Regions from separate parts of the Methylomonas sp. PHL2-19 genome, predicted to be linked through region 2. Evidence: riboswitches for the same ligand, from Rfam matches in the RefSeq annotation. Region 2 holds a riboswitch; each other region holds the start of a gene.
The links. Region 2 has a riboswitch for cyclic di-GMP ahead of ACR02O_RS13170 (hypothetical protein). Riboswitches for the same ligand answer to the same signal wherever they lie in the genome.
Positions count from the first base shown of each region.

Region 1: it holds a riboswitch for cyclic di-GMP, as region 2 does, so the genes downstream of both, ACR02O_RS07665 (hypothetical protein) here and ACR02O_RS13170 (hypothetical protein) in region 2, are expected to answer to the same signal.
Region 3: it holds a riboswitch for cyclic di-GMP, as region 2 does, so the genes downstream of both, ACR02O_RS10670 (hypothetical protein) here and ACR02O_RS13170 (hypothetical protein) in region 2, are expected to answer to the same signal.

Region 1 is NZ_CP196839.1:1,595,031-1,599,911, reverse strand. Features, by position in the region: gene ACR02O_RS07680 (ATP-binding protein) at 1-266, opposite strand, end outside; gene ACR02O_RS07675 (hypothetical protein) at 533-808, opposite strand; gene ACR02O_RS07670 (hypothetical protein) at 874-1,014, opposite strand; cyclic di-GMP riboswitch class I at 1,186-1,270, shown strand; gene ACR02O_RS07665 (hypothetical protein) at 1,371-2,483, shown strand; gene ACR02O_RS07660 (hypothetical protein) at 2,583-3,350, shown strand; gene ACR02O_RS07655 (tetratricopeptide repeat-containing sulfotransferase family protein) at 3,546-4,881, opposite strand, start outside.
Region 2 is NZ_CP196839.1:2,861,987-2,866,867, forward strand. Features, by position in the region: gene ACR02O_RS13165 (hypothetical protein) at 76-909, opposite strand; gene ACR02O_RS13170 (hypothetical protein) at 1,107-1,856, opposite strand; cyclic di-GMP riboswitch class I at 2,284-2,358, opposite strand; gene ACR02O_RS13175 (hypothetical protein) at 3,072-3,455, shown strand; gene ACR02O_RS13180 (XdhC family protein) at 3,647-3,910, shown strand; gene ACR02O_RS13185 (nucleotidyltransferase family protein) at 3,903-4,493, shown strand; gene ACR02O_RS13190 (M15 family metallopeptidase) at 4,497-4,881, shown strand, end outside.
Region 3 is NZ_CP196839.1:2,274,648-2,279,528, forward strand. Features, by position in the region: gene gspL (type II secretion system protein GspL) at 1-1,061, shown strand, start outside; gene ACR02O_RS10665 (type II secretion system protein M) at 1,042-1,557, shown strand; cyclic di-GMP riboswitch class I at 2,257-2,335, shown strand; gene ACR02O_RS10670 (hypothetical protein) at 2,375-3,166, shown strand; gene ACR02O_RS10675 (hypothetical protein) at 3,267-4,826, shown strand.

The DNA of each region.
Region 1 (4,881 bases), 1.3 Mb from region 2:
AACACGTCCATGCATATTTGCGAAAAAATCTCGTGCTCGGTAACTTCTTCCGGCGTCCTCAGCCGTAGCCAGGTGTAAAGATTAAGTATGGAAATCGCAAAAATCGCCAGCCACAGCTGGTTTTGCGGCAAATTAATACCCAGGCCGTTCACTGCAATAAACACCGCCACCGTAACGGCAAACAGCATCAAATTTCTAAGAATGTATAACCACCGCAGGTTTTCGCGAATGGATATTTCGGCTTTGGGCAGAATGTGTGAAAGCATAGAAACAACACTAAATTGAAGAACGCATCGCCGCTAGATACTACCGCCGCTTGCTTAAGAAGGTGGAAAGCCGACCAAACCTGGATGGCGGCCACCTAAGTATTCAATCGATTTTTGATAGCAACCTTCACTCCAACCGCTACATGCCATGGCAAATAAGGAATTAGGCTAGCCACTTAAAAGATCGAACGACAATCTACGAGCTAATCTTTTAGGAACAAGCGTCACGATCTGACGAATCATGTCCCAAAAAATAGTGCGGCATATCACGCACCAGCCAAACGCCAGCCGCCGTTTTTATCCACCCACCTCATGCTCAGCCAGTACCAAAACGTCATAGGCAGCATCATCGCAAACCATTCCCAATCGTCGATCAAAAATAATTTGGCAACCCAGCCATTGCCATCGAAATAGAGCGACCAAGGCACACAGTAAAGAGTAAAAACAATACTACTCCAGATCAACAGTAACGCGCCTTTGCGGGTTTCTATACTCGACAGGGCCAGGAACACCCACAGCGGGGTTTTATCGGTTTTTTGCATACATCTCTCCACTGAAAAATCTCGTGCCAACCCAATGAGCGGCGCAACAACCTAACAATAAACGACTAGAAAAGAAAGAAATTCCTGATCAAATCCACCAAAACAAACTTCACCACCAAGCGGGGATTATCTCCCAACAATTGAACTGTGTTATTTAAAATAAGCGCATGCGCTATTTCGCTGAATTTCGCCAGCAGCTCACTCATGCCATCCCAGGCAAAATAAGCAGCAATACAATGATATTTATATATTTTATTAAGTTGGCCCGCTATTCGCTGTAACTAGTGTACTTGCTTCGTGGTTTGCTTTCCGAAAAGCGGTTAGTAGGTCTCTATCCCTGCCATGTCTGCCGCTGGCGGAATGAGCAAATCTCTGAAAGCAAGCTTTGCCACACCCGTCGTGAGGCGGGGCCGGAAAATCACGGTTCTTAAAAAACGATTTAAAGAAGGCCGGATTGCCCCCATGCGCGCCATGGGCGAGGGCAAAGTTTGGCTCGCTGCTGTTGGTCAAGTTTTGTCAGTTTCGCTGTTACCTTTAATTCCAATAACAAAAGAGGACGATCATGATCTTTCATAAAACGGCTATAGCAGCTATTTTGACAACTGGCCTGGCGGCTGTTTCCAGCCAAGCGTTCGCGCACTCTTACTACAACCTGACCGGCGCGGGCACAGTAGCCTCCGGTAACTCCGCTATCGGCTTCGGCATAGCCAACAGCATCAACGGCACAGACGGTGTATCTGCAAACTCCAACGGCACCAATAGAGTCGCTAACGGTACCAACGTTTATACGGTCGGCGACTTAAACGCTAACACCTTAATTCCGGGCACAGGTACCGCGGCTGAGACAGCCACAGAAGTAGCAGGCAACCTGCCCTATATGTGGTATTCAGGTCAGCATACAACAGCTACAGGTTTCACCAAACGCGAATTACATACGGGCTCCAGCGCTACAGACAACGATGGCGCACTGACAGCAAATCTTATTAACTCAAACCCTAGTTTCGGCACCAATACTATCGGTAGCTTGTGGAAAGCTTACTCGGACAAAAACGGCGGCACCAACGCCGCCACCTGGGGCACCATCATGGCCGATCTGCCAGCTGATGGCGACCATCCTTACTTAGCGGTAGCAGGCAATTCGGCATCAACCGGCCTGGGACTGGACTACGGCTTGATTCATATTAGCTGCGGCGCAAACACAGCAAGCGCTAACTGCGCCAGCGCGGGCAATATCAAAACCACCATTACCGTGAAAAACGACGCCGATTACAGCCAATTTAACGGCTTATTGGACGTGGCCCTGTATCGCAATGTGGACAGCAGTTCCACATCTGACCGTAACGCAGCTGCCACAATCGGCGAAACGGGCCTGCAAGGCTCAAGCTTGGGCGAAGCTATCTGGACAGCCAGCATGAGCAGCACTTCCGACACCTTGTTCTACTCGTTTGTGTTCGACCAAGCCGAGTGGAATGCCACAGGCACACCCGGGCTGCACACCAATGGCTTTTATACCTTGGTGGTCGGCGCGCACGGTGGCGGCGCGCTCGATGGCGTAACCTACGACGTACTGGTTACCACTTCGGCAGTGCCTGTTCCAGGCGCAGTCTGGCTGTTCGGCAGCGCGATGGCCGGCTTGATCGGTTTCGGCCGCCGCAAACAAGCACTAGCGGCTTAATTACCCAGCGGGGTTGCCGCCAAACAACGGCAATCCCCTCACCAAGCGCTGTTTAACAACAGGTTTTAGCTCATATATTTAATTCGATAGAGATCCAAAATGACTGCAAACTTAACCTTTAAGAAACTAGCATTAGCCGGCGCCATGGGCGCGTTAATGTCAATCAGCGGCATGGCTAGCGCTCACATAACCTACAATTTAGCTTCCGGAGATCCCTTACCAGACGGTTCTGCCGCAGGCCCATGGTCGGCCGGCGATCCAGGCTATATTGGCAATTTGCCCGCCACCTGGGTAGCGATGATCCACAATGACGGCGGCGTTGCCAACTCGCAAACCGCCAGCGGCCACGGCATAGGCATGGGCGCCAAAGCTTATAAAGACGGCGCGACAAACTGGGGGCATACCGCCGATTACGGTTTGTTTGAACTGCATGCCGACGCAGAAGTGACTATCACCGTATCGTCGGACGGCTCCAATCTGCGCCCGGCTTTTGGTTTGTGGAGCGGCTGGGATACCGCGGGTAGCAGCAGTCGTCATCAAGAATACCTGAACAACGGTGCTCTGAATCCCATGGCTGCCAGCCCACTTGGCACAACGCTGGCTTTGGTTGACGCAAACGCCTGGGCCTTCGCAGCCACTCAAGGCACCACCGCCAGCGCGACGCTGACCCGTTTCCTGACTGCCGGTACTTACACACTGATTTTGGGTGGTTACGACGGCACGGTAGGCGGCGCCAATCTGGCCTATACCGCTACCATCTCCGCCGCCGCATCACCAGTACCCGTGCCGGGTGCGGTTTGGCTGTTCGGTAGCGCGATGGCGGGCTTAGTCGGTTTCGGCAAACGCAAAACCACAGAAAACGTCTGAGACGTATCTATGTCACTTAAAGCTGATTTTTAACCCGGCGCCCTTAATTACCAGTGTGATCAAGGGCCGGGTTAATCAGCAAGAAATTGGATCGGTTTCGGTCAAGGATGACCGGGGGCACGGAAGCTCCATTTTTACATCCGTTTGATCGTAGTCTACTTGATCAAAAAGCTTGAACAACCCTGCCCATTCGCTTCATTCGTAACCGAACGCATCGATATACGACGCTAAAATCGGTAATACGGGTTCGTAAAACTTTTCATAGTGCTGCCAACGCGCCACCGAGCGCGAATAAATCGGCTGAGCGACAGCGGCAAAACTCGGCGTGGCAATGTAACGGCCCTTAGCCTTCTCATGAAACGCGCTAACTTCGGCCACCCATTCCAAATCCAATAAGGTAAACACCCGGCGAAAACTGGTTTCGAAATCGTTGACCGTGTCCTCGTAACGCAATTCCATATAACGCGGCTGCATCATCGGTTTAATGTAAAGCCACAGATCCATTACGGCCGCATATTGCTTGGCCACACCTTCCCAGCTCAGTAGATTGACTGTCACGCTAGACGGCTTAAACGCCTGCTGGAAGCAACTCAAACACACATCGCGCGGATCGCGTAGCGCAAAGATAATCCTGGCCTCCGGAAATAGGCTGCTAATCAGGCCAATATCGATACTGTTCAGCGCTACTTTATCGATAAAACATTTATTCAAGGCACCCGCGCCATATTCTTCGCTAACCCGCCGCCAATAGTAAGCGCGCAACTTTCGGACATCATCCAGACCAAGCTGGCGGAGGGCGGCCGGGATGTCTTCTCGCACACCGCTCAACCTTTGCAGCTCTTGGATCAAACCATGAATCAGATCATTTTCATCGGAGGTAAACACCTCGGGATGCGCCGCCAGCACTTGCTCGGTCAACGTCGTGCCGGACCTCAAAAAGCCCAGCAGAAACGTCGGGGCCGGCAAGTTATCGGCAAAGTCGCTGAGAGCCCATCGATGCAGTAACGCCTGATCAAAGCCCTGCTTGTTACGTTGAATCGCACGAAATACCTGTCCGGCGTCAAGTGAGCTGAGTTCAGGTAATTGCTTATACAAAGCCTTAGCTTGCTGGCAAGCCGCAAACGATGCATCGTATTCTTCCAATTTATCCAGCACGCCAACCAACTCCTGCCAGGCGCGTGCGGTCTGCTGCATATTGCGATTGGCGGCTATCACAGCCTGAAAGCGCTGCTTGGCTGCCGGCAAACGGTTTAAATGCGCTTCCAGCACCGCCAGCATATTATTGCAGGCCGGATCATCCGGACGTAACTCGCAAACCTTGCTGGCAAAAGGCAAAGCCTCTTCGAATCGATTAACCCTTGTCAAATACAGGGCGCGATTATTCAGCGCGGCAGGGTTCTCAGGTTCCAGTTTGACCGCCAATTCGGTTAATTTCAGCGCGGTATCCAGATCGCCCCAGTGATGCAATTGCTCGGCCAGTTCCAGCATAAAACGGATATTGCAGGTTTGCTGAGCGTCGATTTCCAGTTGA
Region 2 (4,881 bases):
TTTATTCCTTTGGCGAAGTCCCTCGCCAAGCTTCCTTTTTTTATAGGAACATCGGCTTATCTGCTGGGTGTTGGCTTACGCTTTAGCGTTGCGTTTGCCTCTGCCTATAAAGCCGGCCAGTGCCGTACCGAACAGCCAGACAGCGGAGGGTACTGGCACCGCCGCTGGTGTGTAGGTAGAAGGGGCGGCCGACGCGGAAATGTTCAAAGAGATGCCGGCACTGCTTCCGAGGATGTCTGCACCGCCGACGAACACGGCATACCAGCCAGCTTGCAAGTCGTTCAGCGTCAAGGTCGCGAATCTTTTGGTGTTGGCAAAAGCAGGGTTGCCGGTGACCCCTATAGTGCCGGATACGCCGGTTTCATACAGATTGTCGATACTGACATCGTGGGCGCCGGAGTCGATGACGCCGCCGAAAGAGTTAACGTAGTTTTTGCTTGAGGAGCTGACGTAGCCCAGGGTTTCGACAATGCCGTCCGCGCCGGTTGCCCACATAATGCCTGGATCGCCGGCTTGGCCCACCGAGTTAAATTTGTGAATTTGGCCGGTTAGCTCAGCCGGTGTATCGACGCCGACCGTTTCACCCGAATAAGCCACATTGGTTCTGAAAATTGAAAAGGCCGGAAAGTTTGCGGCGGACGAACGCGCGTCGACAGTCACGGATTGGGCTGATGAGCTCAAATAGAAGTTGGTAAATGCACCTTGCATGCCCCAACCATCATTGGACAGAGACGGATTGCCCGCGAAGCCCAAATTGCTGGAATTAAAACTGGGGTTTGAGATGCTGGTGCCCAGCTCGAGAGTGTTATCGGCACCTGACCAAGCCGCCGCAGCAGGTTGAGCAACGGCAAGGGTTAGCGCGGCGGAGGATAGGGTGATTTTAAAAATAGTTTGTAAATCGATGTTCATTTTTGAGTGTCTCCAATATCTACCACATCGTTGCTTACGATTGTGGTAGATTTAAGTTGCTGTTTAATTTGGATTTGTCTGAGTATTTCGGGCCTGGCAGCCAAAAGATAGACATCTCCAAAGGGTTTAGACATGCATTGCGAGGGGTGAGTCGACAGCTGATGTCGGCTGACCTTTTCGCTCTTGTTTGCCGGGGTTTACGCGGTGCGGCGTTTGCCGAATACACCGAATCCCATTAGTGCAGAACCGAATAACCAAACGGCCCCTGGCACCGGCACTGCGCTAACACCCTCGCCGGTGATGGTCAAAGGCAGGCTGGCTCCGGTGACGTAGTCGGTGGCGGTCAGGGTAATTTGATAGTCGAAATGATCCTGACCGGTGGCGCCCGTTATCGGGTTGACGCCGGTCGCACCGGTGATGGTGTCGCCCTTGTTGAAGCCCAGTACGGCTTCTTCGATGGTCAGAGAGTAATCGCCAAAAGCAATAATGTAATTGCCCACGTCCAATGCAGTCGCCAGGTAGGAGTCTCGGCTCAACAAGCTGCCATCGGCCCATCCGCCGGTATTGCCGGGTATGGTGTAGGCTGGACTGTCGTCGCCGCTGACGATTTCGGTAGTCAGTGAGACTGTGTCCTGAAAAATGCGGAATTGGCTATCTGCCAGTGTTAGTTCGCCGTCGCCGTTTATATCGACATACGCGCCGGGATGCGCGCCCCAGCCCGCTGCGTAGCCTTCATTCGCCAGGACATCGATTATCACATTGGCAGCTGACGACAAGGAGAACGAGTAGAAATCGATTGTGGTGCCGGCGCCGTGAACCGGGTCGACGGTTTTATAGATGGTGCCGTTTACGGTCTCGGCTTGTACATTGCCGAGGCCTAAAAGTGAAATAGCAAGTGTTGCAGCCACCTTTTTCAAGGCAGGCGCATGTTTCGTGTTAACAGACATATTTCAATTCCTTTCATAGTAAGACGAAGATTTTTACCGGTAGGTTTTACCGGCGACATTCAATGTTTCGCAATTCCCTTTGCGAGTCGTTGCCTAACGCACATGCGCCGGATGCCGCGATGCCAGGCTCTTACTTTCCGGTCCTTTGCGTACGGTAAGTGCTGGGCCAATGGATTCCCGCGCAATTTGAACAGCCTTAAAACCGCTATGTATTTCAATATTCCTGGATTGATCACGCTACGCTATGGTTGCGAGAGAGACAGTCCAAAAGAGTTTTAAATACCGGGCTTGCTTGCGTAGTGAGTTAAACAACGGGTTTAGCTAATCAGGAGATACAACAAACTATTCCTGACCAGTGAGCGAGCGCTATGGGTAGTTGTCGGTGTATGAATCTCGACCGGCTAGACCCTTCTCTTACCCGCTCATAAGAGGCAGCTCGACTATCTGAATCAGATCCGCAGCTTTCCGGCCCCGCCTTGCGACGAGTGTGGCGACTTGGTGGCTGCGCCCAGGAGGGTGCAGCACTATTTATAAAGCAAAACATCTGCCAAAATATATTTGAGCGTGGGTTGCTAGTGTTTTTTTATGGTTATGTTCATATAAAACAATGGGATAAGCTGTTTTGTTTGATAGGGTGGAGTAGTAATAAGTGTGGCGGTTTTTTGGGGTTTTAGATGGCTATTACGCTATGCAGGGTGTGTTATTTCGCGTATTTTGGGTTATATCCCTTATTTTATTTAAGAGATTTTGGGCGGCAGCTTTGAGTTTGCGCCGTAAGGGTAAAAGTCATCAGTTTGGGTAGTGATATACCAAGCTGGGTGCTTAAAAATCAGGGTGCTGGAACGAAGGTTGGGAACGAATTCCGAAATAAAAATCCAGCGTTCTCATGCGTATCATGACTTCGTCGGCAATCGACGACCAGCCTCGCCGGAGCTTTAGTCATCTGCCAATTGCTGACGAAAATCACTCAGTCCCAGAAAAGGTTGATTCCTCTAATCGCCTTTGCCATCAGGTGGAGAAGACGTTTTTTGCATTTAAGGCGATGGCATGGCATAGCTACGGGTTAAGCTAAAAACACCGCTTGGTTCTTGGCAGCCTTGTAGTTACGCGGTATTGCGCTTTGGGCGGCTGTGTTATGACGACACTATCCAATATTTCCAACACAAAATTTTCAAACTTAAATTAAGATGCCCGACACTTTCACCGAGGATACATATGAATAAAACCGATGCCATTTTGAACAAGGGTCAGAAGCTCTATGAAGACGATGCCTACATTTTGTTGTGGACGAAATTTTTTGGCCTGAGCCTGCTGGCGCTGACCTCTTACTATGTCTACGATAAACAAAAGCAGCGTCTGATCAAGCTCATGAGTAGAGAAAAAACCTATCTGATGAGCATCAGTTACTATCTCACCCACGATTATGGTTTTACCCCGACAATGGTGTTGGAAGGTATCAGTTTATTTAAGGATATTTCGACGGCAATTGCCGATAGAGGCGGCGAGACATGGAAGACCTTCTTTGCGGAAACCGCCAAAGATAAAGCCAGGACGTATGCGGTTCGGGGCATCCGCAAGGATAAAAAAGCCAAGGCTTGAGTTTCCACACCTTATGCCTTTTGTGCTTGGAGGCCGTCAATAAGTCGCGGACAAAACCCTAGTCAGTTTTTAACTGCTCGAGCGGCAATCTCTTTATAGGAATAGTCAGTGCAGGAATCATCCACTAAAAAACGCACGCCAATTTTTGGCAACAAACCTTTGGCTCGACCTACCAAAAGACCGGCGCGCGCATGTTGATTACCCAAACCGGCGAGTTGGTCGGTTTGCTGGGTCCGGCGCATCGCAAACAACGGTTACTGCAAAGTCTGGGCGACAACACGGCACTGATAGTCGAACGGGTGTTCCGCCCGTTCGGTTTGGACATCGGCGCGCAACCTCCGGAAGAGATTGCCTTGTCCATCGTGGCCGGCATTCAGGCCCAGTTCAACGGCCGTAGCGGCTGGCAACAGGGGATAGAGCCGGTTGCGCTCAAACATGCATGCAGCCATGGATAATGTGCATGCCGTCATACTGGCGGCCGGTGCCTCCAGCCGGATGGGCAGCCCCAAGCAATTACTGATTTGGCAGGAGCGTCCATTACTGGCGCATGCGCTTGCCAATGCGCAAGTCGTGTTGGCGGAGCGGACGGTGGTGGTATTGGGCGCAAATGCTGAGGCGATAAAAGCCGCGGTCGATTTGAGCGGTAGTGAGGTGGTATTGAATCTGGATTGGGCGGACGGTATGGCCGGTTCGATTCGGGCTGGTATCCAGGCTGTGCCGGACACGGCTAACGCGGTATTGTTGATGCTGTGCGACCAACCCTTGATCAACGCCGCGCATCTGCAAAGTTTGCTTAGCGCTTGGCAAAACGCGCCGGAGCGCATCGTCGTCAGTCAGTATGCGGAATCGTTTGGCGTGCCGGCCGTGCTTCCGGCTGCTTATTTTGACCAGCTAGCCAGCTTGACCGGCGACCGGGGAGCTAAGCCCTTGTTACTACGCTTCGAAGACTCACTGGTAAAAGTGCCGTTGCTGGAAGCGGAACTGGATGTCGACACCACGAGCGATTACCAGCGCTTGCATGCACTCAATGAGATGTAGCTCATGATTGACCAACCGCTTGACGCCTACTTACAGCGTATTCATGAGCTATTTATCGAACTGGGTATTCCGGACGAGCTGCCGGCAGCCAGGGGTTTGGCATTTTGCCGCGAGCCCGCCGAATTGATCGTCGCTGACACCACGCCGCAGGGCAGGGCGTATTATCTCACGGCGGAAGCGGCCGTTGCCTGGCACACATTGAAACAGGCCGCCGCCGAGGAGGGCATTACCCTGCTGATGGTGTCGGCCTTTCGCAGTGCGGATTATCAAGCCGACATTATTCGGCGCAAGCTCGGGATGGGGCAAACTATCGAGGAGATTCTGCGTGTCTTGGCCCCGCCCGGTTACAGCGAACACCACACCGGGCGTGCCATCGATATAGGCAGCG
Region 3 (4,881 bases), 590 kb from region 2:
CCGTGCTGCTGTTATTGCCGGCTGCCTCGGTGTTGTTATTGGAAATCGAGCTGGCCGTTAAGACCACCGCGCAACTGAAAAAGGCTTTGCCGTTTGCCTTGGAAGATTTACTGGCCGAGGACGTGGAAAATTATCATCTGGTTTGGTTAAAGCAGGACCGGGATAAACTCGCCGTGGCGGCGATTACGCACGACACATTAGCGGCGCGGCTTACTCCGTTTCGCGAAGCCGGTTTAGAGCTGGCAGCTGCGTATCCGGAAACCTTATGCCTGCCGTATCAGCCTGGACAAACGACTTTGTTGCTCGAAGAAAGCAACGCAATTTTGCGCAGCGCTGCTTATTTGGGCGGCGGCGTGGATACGCAATTTCTGCCGCAACTGCTGGAAAAAGCCCGTGCCGAAGGTGCTGATTTTCAGACTTTATTGATATGCAAAGCCAGCGAAGACCGCAAGCTGCCTGACGGTTTGGCAAATACCTGTTTGGAAACAGTCATAACAAGGCCTTTGCCATTCATGGCGAGCGCTGTCGAATTGTTACCGGCAGAGCTGAATGTGTTGAGCGGTGCCTATGCCGTCACCAGTCGAAAGGTAGGCCGCTGGCAACAGTGGCTGCCTGCAGCAATTATTTTGGGTGCAGCTTTGGCGGTGCAGAGCTACGCCGTATTGCATACCTACTGGCAACAGCAAGCCGAGCTGAGCGAGTGGGAAGCTAAAACCCAAGCGCTGTTCAAACAAAGCTTTCCCGAGGTGAAACGCATCGTCAATGTCAAAGCCCAAGCCGAGCAACAATTGGCGCAGCTCAGAAAACAACACGATGTCATCGGTAGCGGTTTCATGCGCTTGCTTTACCGGTCCGGCTTGGTATTAAAAGACACGCCGGCCGTGCATTTGCAAAAACTCAATTTCCTGAACGGCGGTTTGCAGTTGCATGTAGTTGCCGATGACATAGGCCAGCTGGAGCAATTCAAACAACAACTGCAAACCAGCATGCAGGTGAAACTTCAATCCGCCGATAGCGGCGCAAACGGCGTGGAGGCGCAACTTGAGATTCGCGAAAAATGACATAGCGCAGCGTTTTGCCGAATTAACGCCCAGAGAGCGAGTACTGGCGCTGGGCGGTTTATTGGTCGTACTGGTGTATGGCGCATACCTGCTGTTTTACCAACCAATTGCTGAACAAAGCCGCTTGCTGAACCTAAAAATCCAGGCGCAACAGCAAATCTATAGCTATTTACAACAAGTCGGCAACGAAGCGGCGGCTTTGCGGCAACAAGCCGCGGTTGATACGCCGGCAGTGGATGGCGGTAATCAATCGCCGCTGGCGTTAGTCGATTTCAGCAGCCAACAGCTGGATATAAAACCGGCGATCAAACATCTGTCACCGGAAGGCGAGGACAAAGTCAGCGTCTGGCTGGAAAATCTGGCCTTCGACCGACTGATGTCATGGTTGACAATTTTGGAAACCAAACACCGCTTGCAAGTGCTGCAAATCGATGTGGAAAAACCGGCCGATGCGGACGGTATCGTTAACGCCAAAGTCTTGTTGGGCGTTGTTTAGCCCGCCTTCATATTAGCCTGGCCTTTAACGTCCGTCGCTCCCGCGCAGGCGGGAGCCCAGTGTTCCCAATCGATTGGTGAAGCGGTCGCAAGGCGTTTGCTTGTCGGGGAATGCCGTGTTCAGCGCACGCAGAGTTCGAAGCTTGCCATCCATGGCACCGGACGCCCTTATCCCGGCGGCATGACGGACTTTTTGGGTTTAACTAACTTGCTCAATAGTCAGCAAGGCCCTTGCCGTCGAGAGCTAGCGGCCACTAATACCTAGGCTACGCCGAAAATAGCTTTATTTGATTCCCGCATCCCAAGCTTCTCCCGGAGGGAGAAGGGGGTTCTTCCTTAACTGAATCGCACTGATGCGACCCCCGCAAACAGAATCTTAGATTTCATCGCTCCCTCCCGCCTAGGTCATCCGCTGAATTTTCGTGTTAGCGGCCGGCTTTGTAATACAGATGTATTACATGTCACGTTAATTTAACAATGCTGTAACCGAAACGCCGCTATTGCTCTGGAATAATTCGCGCCAAGTTGAGGGGTTGAGGAACGGCCGTTCAGCAAAGATTCGGGAGCAACTAGGGAACACGGACGGCACGAACAAGGAGCGGCGAAGGAAGAGGATAGGGAGGAGGCTAGGCGGAACATGGTCGCGGGGGCAACAAAGCGGCGCTGTCAGGATGTTAGATGGTGTCGAGTGCAATCTAAAGCGTGTAAAAGCCAAACTCGTTGTGAAGCGGGGACGGAAAGTCACGGGTCTTGCAGGTCAAGACGGCTGGGCTGTCACCTTATGTCATTAATCGAAATTTAAACATGAGGTTTTAAAAATGAAATTGTCTAAAAAATTGTTGGCAGTTGCAGTATTGGCAGCGGCCGCTTCAGGCGCCGCGGAAGCGCGTATCCAAGCTATCGGCGATGCAACAGCAGACGGTAGTGAGTTTTTGTTTAACCTGGTTAACTACACAGCACAAAACTCTTACACGCTGGATTTGGGCATCACTGTTGAACAATTTTTGGCTAATCCTAGCCAACCATTGTCATTCACACTGAGCGACAACAACTTCCAATCGTTCGCTGCTGCTTACACTGCCGGCAACAACGTTACTTGGGGTGTTTCTGGTGGTCATGGTGTATTGAATGAATTGACCGACTTAGCTAAATTTGGTTTTTACACCACTTCTGTAGTGCCTTCACCATCCAGCATCGACGCGAACGCTCCAGACATTAGCAACACGATGGGTAAATGGAATGATTTGGTCAGCTATATCCAAACTCAAGATGCTAACAGCAACAACTTGAGTACCTTCAAAACTGTCGGCCAGCAAGGATACACAGCTGTTTACGGTAACGATTTCCAAACTGCCTTGCCATTTACCGCGCAAGGTCAGTTAGGCACAGCATTGTCTTTTGTTCGCGAAAGAGCCAATGCCGATGACTTCGACACCGGCGAATTAGTCACTTTCCCAGGCGTATGGAATTTCGCAATCAACGGCAACGTCGGTTCTTTGACCTATACCGCTGCGCCTGCTGCTGTGCCACTACCTGCTGCGGTTTGGATGTTCGGCGCCGGTCTGATGGGTGTACTGCGCGCCACTCGTCGTAAATCGCTGGCGGTTTAATTCCGTAAGCGGCTTGAGCCGGCCGGATTCTGTTTTGCTGGTTCCCCCTTCATGAACGGGTCGGCTCACACTTTAAATTTAATCCATTGAGAGATATACAATGAAAAAGCAATTATTGTCTGCTGCTATCGCAGTGGCTTCTCTGGCAGGTTTTTCGCAAGGCGCATCCGCGCATGCGCCAAGCGTTACGCCGGATATCGAAATCTTCATGTCCGGCGCTAGCGCGCAAGACAAAGCCCTGGCTGCCTTGTTTGTGAACTTGTGCGACGCCGGTACTTTGGATGTATTTAAAGATAACGGTACAGCGGGTTCCGAAGGTAAAAACCATAGTGCTTATTTCTGCACACTGAACTCTACTAACGTACCCGGCCTGACCGTCAACGGTTCTGCGGCAACCACGGCTAAAGTCCTGTTCCACAAACGTTCTGCCGGCGGTTCTGCGCAAGGCGTTAACCCGCTGATCGACGGCGTGGCGATTGCGGCGATGCGTATCGACAACGGTAACTGCACGCAACAAGGCGCGACCAACACTTGGTTTTGCAACGCCAGCGGCGCTAACCTGACCAACGTGCTGTCCGATGCCGGTATTTCCGATGTCGAGCCAAAATTGTTCGTCGGTCCTAACAAACCTTCAAACGCCAGTGCAGTTGATCCAGTAGCTGCCGACGCGGCTCTGAACGTAGTACCTGCTGCGGCCTTGGTATTTGGCGTGCCGGTTTCCGATAACTTGTATGTGGCTTTACAAAGAGCGCAAAACCTGTTGGCCGGTTTTGGCGGCAGCTGCGCACCGGGCGATTACACCGAAGCTTGTATGCCTAGCTTGAGCAAACAACAAGTGGCTGAGTTGATCTCCGGTCAAATCAAAAGATGGTCCGAGTTTAAAGTAAACGGCACGGCCTTAACCAGCTTGACTGCCGGTTTGACTTACACCGATTCCGACGGCACTGTCAGAAACGTAACCCCTAACGATACTAAAGTGCATTTTTGCAAACGTATCGACGGTTCCGGTACCGGCGCGCAACAGTACGTTAAATTCCTAAACAACCCTTGCAGCACGGCCGGTTTGAATCCTGACTGGGTAGGTTCTTCTTTGGCCGGTCCTGTGAAGCACGAAATTAGTGGTTCCGGCGATATGGAATTGTGTCTGGAAGACTTTGCCGACGGCGAAGCGGTGGCTAAACAAATCACCACGACTAACCCTGACGTGTTCAACACCGCGGTTAATACTGCCGGTAACAGAGGCTGGGCCATCGGTCAACAAAGCTTGGAAAACAATGCTACGCATGCCAAGCATTACCGCTTTATTAAAGTGGACGGTGTAGCACCGACTCTGGAACAAGCCTTCAGAGGCAAGTATATGGATTGGGTTGAGCAAACCTTCCAATGGCGTAAAGGTATCAGCGCGGATAAATCTACCGTCATCGCTAAAATCGCTGCCGATGCGGCTTCACCAACCATTCTGGCTACCGAGTTGAACATTGGTTTTGTTCACCCCTTCGGTCAATCAGGTTATCTGGCTATCGGTAACGGCAACAACTTCACCGACACCTTGAACGTCAATGCACCTGTTATGCCTTACTCGCATGCTGCTGCAGGTTCTTTGAGCAACTGCCAAGTGCCGGTTATCAAAGCATCTACCAACACCAACAAGCCGATGTAATCAGCATGTAACAAACCTTTAGTGTAATAGCTGGAGGTTCGCGCAAGGATGCGCA